Regions from separate parts of the Catenuloplanes niger genome, predicted to be linked through region 2. Evidence: predicted binding sites of a transcription regulator. Region 2 holds the regulator's gene; each other region holds the start of a gene.
The links. The regulator HrcA, encoded in region 2, represses chaperone genes, less so after heat shock. The targets are predictions, from matches to a motif close to GGTTNGCACNCTCNNNNNGAGNGTGCNAACC.

Region 1 (2,267 bases), 940 kb from region 2:
GCCGAAGCCCGGCGCCTTCACCGCGGCGACCTTGAAGGTTTTGCGGATCGCGTTCACCACGAGCGTCGCGAGCGCCTGGCCCTCGACGTCCTCGGCGATGATCAGCAGCGGCTTGCTGTCCTGCAGCACCTTCTCCAGGAGCGGCAGGATCTCCTCGACCGTGGAGATCTTCGAGGTGGTGATCAGGATGTACGGGTCCTCCAGCACCACCTCCTGCGCCTCGGCGTCGGTCACGAAGTTCGGCGAGATGAAGCCCTTGTCGAACTGCAGACCCTCGGTGATGTCCAGCTCGGTGGCGAGCGTGGAGCCCTCCTCGACGGTGATGACGCCGTCGCGGCCGACCCGGTCCATCGCCTCGGCGATCAGCTCGCCGATCGTGGCGTCCTGCGCGGAGACGGTCGCGACGTGCGCGATCGCCTTGTGGTCCGCGACCTCGACCGCCTTCTCGATCAGCGCGTTCGACACGGCCTCGACGCCCGCGTCCAGGCCGCGCTTGATGCCGGCCGGGTTCGCGCCGGCCGTCAGGTTGCGGATGCCCTCGCGGACCAGCGCCTGGGCCAGCACGGTCGCGGTGGTGGTCCCGTCACCAGCGACGTCGTTGGTCTTCGTCGCCACCTCCTTGACGAGCTGCGCGCCAAGGTTCTCGTACGGGTTGGTGAGCTCGATCTCCTTGGCGATGGTGACGCCGTCGTTGGTGATCGTCGGAGCGCCGAACTTCTTGTCCAGCACGACGTTGCGGCCGCGCGGCCCGAGGGTGACCTTTACGGTGTCCGCGAGCGCGTTGACGCCGTGCTCGAGCAGGTGGCGGGCGTCATCCGAGAAGCTCAGGATCTTCGCCATTGTTGTCCCTTCACGGACTTGGAAACTGCGGTCACGCCGTCAGGCGCGAAACCGCTGGAGAACCGCCTATGAGCGCAGACAGCCCCGGCCCCCGCGAAACGGGTTCCGGGGCTGACCGCAGAGAATTACTTAGGAAGTCACTTCTCGATGACGGCGAGCACGTCGCGCGCGGAGAGCACGAGGTACTCAGCGCCGGCGTACTTGACCTCGGTGCCGCCGTACTTCGAGTAGATGACGGTGTCGCCGACCTTCACGTCAACCGGGATGCGGTTGCCCTTGTCGTCGACGCGGCCGGGGCCGACGGCGACGACGGTCCCCTCCTGCGGCTTCTCCTTGGCGGTGTCGGGGATCACGATGCCCGACGCCGTGGTGGTCTCGGCCTCGTTCGCCTGGACGAGGATGCGGTCCTCGAGCGGCTTGATCGCAACCTGGGTCGCGGTAGTCACGGGCATACCCTCCTGGGGTACTGGTGTCGTTACCGTCCTCGCGAGCGCGAACGCACGCTGGACGGCGTCAATCTGCCTCATGCCACCGGGCGGGCCGTCGTCGCGGGTGCCGGACCGCCAGGCGTTGCTCCCGGAACGGGTCCGGGAAGCTTGGTGCTCCCGGGAACGGGCCCGGAAGGCTGGCACCCACCCATGGCGAGTGCTAACGGAAGGTTATTCCGGCGGCTAGCACTCCGTCAAGGAGAGTGCCAACACCCCGCGCGCCGCGCCGCCCCGGGCCGCCCGGAAGGATGGGGGCGTGGAGCTGGATCTGCTGCGTACCCCCGAGGGAGAGGCCGCGCTCGCCGCGGCCGCGGCGACGGACGGCGGTGACGCGCTGGCCGCGGCGGCCGGGCTGCGGCGCGCCGGGTTCCCGCCCGAGCTCGCCTCCGCCGCGCTCACCCAGGCCGAGCTGCGCCGGCGCGCGACCGCGAAGTTCGGCGCGGACGCGGACGTCATGTTCTTCACCCGGGCCGGGCTGGAGCAGGCCACCCGCGCCACGGTCGCGGCGCGCCGGGCGGCCCGGCTGCACGCGGCCGGCGTACGCGTGCTGGCTGATCTCGGTTGTGGGCTGGGCGCGGACGCGATCGCGGCGGCCCGGGCGGGCATCCGCGTGCACGCGGTGGAGGCCGACCCGCACACCGCGGCGCTGACCGCGGCCAACGCGGCCGCGCTGGGGCTGACCGGCCTGATCACGGTGACCACCGGTGACGCCACCGAGGCGGACCTGAGCGGCGTGGACGCGGTCTTCTGCGACCCGGCCCGGCGGGCCTCGAAGACCGGCCGGCGCGTCTTCGACCCCGCGTCGTTCTCCCCGCCCTGGGACTTCGTGGCCGGGCTGGCCGCGCGCGTGCCGCGTACCGTGCTGAAACTCTCCCCCGGCATCGACCACGCGCTGATCCCGGACGGCGCGGAGGCGGAGTGGGTGAGCGTGGGCGGTGA
Region 2 (2,267 bases):
ACGATCGGCGACTCGTTGCCCTTGACCAGCAGCACGATCAGCGGGGCGAGGAAGCCGAACAGGACGCCGCCGATGTGGGACAGGATCACCCACGTCTTGTCGTCGTTGGCGTAGTTCGCCTTGCCGCCGGGGTAGCCGGGGGTGCCGAACTGCGGACCCTGGCCGGGCGGGGCACCGTAGCCGCCGCCGGGCGGGGGACCGTAGCCGCCACCGGGTGGTGGGGCGCCGTAGCCACTACCGGGCTGCGAGCCGTAGCCGCCGGGCGGCGGGTAGGCGCCCGCGCCGCTGGTGGGCGGCGGGTACCCGCCGGCACCGCTGGTGGGTGGCGGGTAGGCGCCCGCGCCGCTGGTGGGTGGCGGGTAGGCGCCCGCGCCGCTGGTGGGCGGCGGGTAGGCGCCCGCGCCGCTGGTGGGTGGCGGGTAGGCGCCCGCGCCGCTGCTCGGCGGCGGGTAGGAGCCGTCCGGCGTCGGCGGCGTGCTGTATGACGGCAGGGGCGCGGTCGGGTCGTGGTGACCCGGGTTGCCCTCACCAGGCGGACGAGGCGGTTCGGTCATGCCCGCCACGGTAGAGGGACCGGCCAAACCAGGCCAGCCCTCTCCTCCGGCGCGCCTACCCGATTACCGAGATATCAGAAATATCGCATATGTGGGGCAAAGTGATCATCGCTTCTCGTGGACGTGCGTCGTAGACTGGCACTCGCTACAGTCGAGTGCCAGCGGTGCAACACCGGTAACAGGAGTACAGCAGCATCGGCGGTACCGCAGCAGCGGGCGAGAGGATCTCTGACCGGCGGGAAGGTAGGTTGGCGATGCCATTGGACGATCGCAAGCTCGCCGTTCTGCGCGCGATAGTCGAGGACTACGTCGCGACGCAGGAGCCGGTCGGCAGCAAATCCCTGGTCGAGCGGCACAACCTCGGCGTCTCGCCGGCCACCGTGCGCAACGACATGGCAGTGCTCGAGGAGGAGGGCTACATCCGGCAGCCGCACACGAGCGCCGGCCGCGTCCCCACGGACCGCGGCTACCGGCTCTTCGTGGACCGGCTCTCCCGGGTGAAACCGCTCAGCCCGGCCGAGCGCCGGGCCATCGAGCGCTTCCTCGCCGGCGCGGTCGACCTCGACGATGTGGTGCATCGCACTGTCCGGCTCCTGGCGCAGCTGACGCGCCAGGTCGCGGTCGTGCAGTACCCGAGCCTGGCCCGGTCGTCGGTGCGGCACCTGGAACTGGTCCAGGTCTCCACCACCCGGCTGATGCTCGTCATGATCGCCGACACCGGCCGGGTCGAGCAGCGCCTGGTGGAGCTGCCCGAGCCGACCGACACCCAGATCGTGCTCGACCTGCGCACCCGCATCAACGAGAAGCTCTGCGGCAAGCGCCTGGTCGACACGCCGCTGCTGGTCGAGGCGCTGATGGACGAGATCCGGCCGGATCAGCGGCCGACCATGGCAGTGCTCTCCTCCGTGCTGCTGGAGACGCTGGTCGAGCGGCGCGAGGAGCGGGTTGTCCTGGCGGGCACCGCGAACCTGACCCGGGGTGGCATCCTGGACTTCCACGGTTCGCTGCGGCCCATCCTTGAGGCGCTGGAGGAGGATCTGATCCTGCTCAAGCTGTTCGGGGAGGTCGAGCCGACCACCACCCGAGTGATGATCGGCGACGAGACCCAGGTCGACAACCTGCGGTCCGCGTCGGTGGTCAGCACCGGTTACGGACCGCACAGCACGATCGTGGGCGGGTTGGGCGTGCTCGGCCCGACCCGGATGGACTACCCCGGCAACATCGCGACGGTGCGAGCCGTGGCACGCTACGTGAGTGAACTGCTGGCACAGAACTAACCGCCGGCATTCCTGATCCAGACAGACATGGGGACACCGAACGCAGTGGCCAGGGACTACTACGGGATCCTCGGCGTGAGCCGGGACGCGACCGACGACGACATCAAGCGGGCCTATCGCAAGCTGGCCCGCCAATACCACCCGGACGTGAATCCGGATCCCGAGGCGCACGAGAAGTTCAAGGACATCAACGCGGCGTACGAGGTGCTCTCGGACGACCAGAAGCGTCAGATGGTCGACCTCGGCGGCGATCCGCTGGCCCCGGGCGGCGGGGGTGGCCCCGGCGGCCCCGGCGGCGCGGGCCCGTTCGTCGGGTTCCAGGACATCATGGACGCGTTCTTCGGTCAGGCCGCGGGCGCGACCCGGGGTCCGCGGCCGCGCACCCGCCCGGGTGCCGACGCGATCCTCCGCCTGGAGCTCGACCTGCAGGAGACCG
Region 3 (2,267 bases), 2.1 Mb from region 2:
GCCTACCCGGAACCGGGTGATCGGGCAACCGGTATCGACGAGAACGGGCCGTCCGGGTTCGTTCCTTCGGGGGCCGGGCAACGATCACCATCAGTAGCGACGGACCGAAGCATCGCGTCCACGGTGTCCGTTTTAGGGTAGTGCACGGTCGGTGTTGCTCGTGTAGCGTGCGGTTCGGCCGCAGTGTTTCGAGGACCAGACGGACCCGGATCAGGCGGCCCCGGATGAGCAGTTGCTTAAGCCGGGGGGTTGGCGCAACCAGCACCATAGAAGTGAGGAAGTGCACCGTGGCACAGGGCACCGTCAAGTGGTTCAACAGCGAAAAGGGCTACGGTTTCATCGCGGTTGACGGGGGGCAGGACGTCTTCGTCCACTTCTCCGCGATCGAGATGGACGGCTACAAGGCGTTGGACGACGGGCAGCGCGTGGAGTTCGAGATCGCGCAGGGTCAGAAGGGACCGCAGGCGGAGAAGGTCCGGGTCATCGCCTGATTCGCCGGTGTCGGTCCGAGGCCGGACCGATCCCTACATCTCCCATTCGGGGCGTCGCTCCTCACGTCGGTGAGGCGGCGCCCTGCTCACGTGTTGGGCACGGTTATCGTGTCGTCAACAAGTAGACGGATGTCGAAGTACTATTCGGCTTCGCTAATGTGCCGGCCGAACTGATGTCTGCGCGGAGCAGCCATTCCGTTGGCAGTGCGGTTCGGTGGGTCGCCGGTCAATCGGTTCCCCCTTTCGGTGTGCCTCCCGCATCGCGCCGAACGGCCACGGTGGGTGGCTTTCACGATCGTCACTACAACTTTGAACGTCGTTGGCCATCCGCCGATCGGGTGGCCGCTCATGATGGACGCCGTCGGTCGGGCGGGGTCGTCCGTCGCGTATTCCCCTGAACGGGATTCCACCCTTTGTGGGAGTCGCGGCGGCTGTCGCGGAACGGGTCGCGTCCGGGGCTCGGAGGCCGCGCGGGCGTGGTGAGGGGCGGTCCGGGCGGCGCCCGTCCGGTCCGCGAGGGCACGCATCACGTCCATGGGGCTACCGACCGTGCTTGCACTCGCATGGGGAGAGTGCTAAAAAAGGTTCTGGCACTCGCTGATGGCGAGTGCCAACAGGTCGGGACGGTGGGGTCTCGTCCGAGTGGGTGCCGAGAGGTCAGCCACGAGGGCAGGACCGGTCGTCGCGGGCTTATCCGGCCCGGCCGACGGCGACGTGCGTGATCGCGTGACGTCGTTCGAAGGTGCGTCAGCAGGCGGCAGCCGGCGAGAACAGTCCGGGTGCCGTGAGCGTCCAGGAGGACAACGCCGTATGGCCAAGATTATCGCTTTCGACGAGGAGGCGCGCCGCGGTCTTGAGCGGGGCATGAACACCCTCGCCGACGCCGTCAAGGTGACGCTGGGCCCCAAGGGCCGCAACGTGGTGCTCGAGAAGAAGTGGGGCGCCCCCACCATCACCAACGATGGTGTGAGCATCGCCAAGGAGATCGAGCTCGAGGACCCCTACGAGAAGATCGGCGCTGAGCTGGTCAAGGAGGTCGCGAAGAAGACGGACGACGTGGCCGGTGACGGCACGACGACCGCGACCGTCCTGGCGCAGGCGCTGGTCCGCGAGGGCCTCCGCAACGTCGCCGCCGGCGCCAACCCGATGGCCCTGAAGCGGGGCATCGAGGCTGCCGTCGCGAGTGTCTCCGAGGGCCTGAGCCAGCTGGCGAAGGACGTCGAGACCAAGGAGCAGATCGCCTCCACCGCCTCCATCTCCGCCGGTGACAACACCGTCGGCGAGATCATCGCCGAGGCGATGGACAAGGTCGGCAAGGAAGGCGTCATCACCGTCGAGGAGAGCAACACCTTCGGCCTCGAGCTCGAGCTCACCGAGGGCATGCGCTTCGACAAGGGCTACATCTCGCCCTACTTCTGGACCGACGCGGAGCGGATGGAGGCCGTCCTCGACGACCCGTACATCCTCATCGCGAACAGCAAGATCTCTTCGGTCAAGGACCTGCTCCCGATCCTGGAGAAGGTCATGCAGTCGGGCAAGCCGCTGCTGATCATCGCCGAGGACGTCGAGGGCGAGGCCCTGGCCACCCTGATCGTCAACAAGGTGCGCGGCACCTTCAAGTCCGTCGCCGTCAAGGCGCCGGGCTTCGGCGACCGCCGCAAGGCCATGCTGACCGACATCGCGATCCTCACCGGCGGCCAGACCGTCTCCGAGGAGCTGGGCCTCAAGCTGGAGGGTGTCGGCCTCGACATGCTCGGCCGCGCCCGCAAGGTGCAG

Region 1: groES (co-chaperone GroES) is a predicted target of HrcA. The motif match lies at 1,510-1,540, and genes of this name have one in related genera.
Region 3: groL (chaperonin GroEL) is a predicted target of HrcA. The motif match lies at 1,042-1,072, and genes of this name have one in related genera.

Annotation. Positions count from the first base shown of each region.
Region 1 covers NZ_JAVDYC010000001.1:3,516,913-3,519,179, forward strand. The annotation lists gene groL (chaperonin GroEL) at 1-840, opposite strand, end outside; gene groES (co-chaperone GroES) at 978-1,286, opposite strand; gene J2S44_RS15265 (THUMP-like domain-containing protein) at 1,591-2,267, shown strand, end outside.
Region 2 covers NZ_JAVDYC010000001.1:2,580,848-2,583,114, reverse strand. The annotation lists gene J2S44_RS11180 (magnetosome magnetite crystal formation protein family) at 1-554, opposite strand, end outside; gene hrcA (heat-inducible transcriptional repressor HrcA) at 809-1,831, shown strand; gene dnaJ (molecular chaperone DnaJ) at 1,877-2,267, shown strand, end outside.
Region 3 covers NZ_JAVDYC010000001.1:4,725,963-4,728,229, forward strand. The annotation lists gene J2S44_RS20885 (cold-shock protein) at 288-491, shown strand; gene groL (chaperonin GroEL) at 1,302-2,267, shown strand, end outside.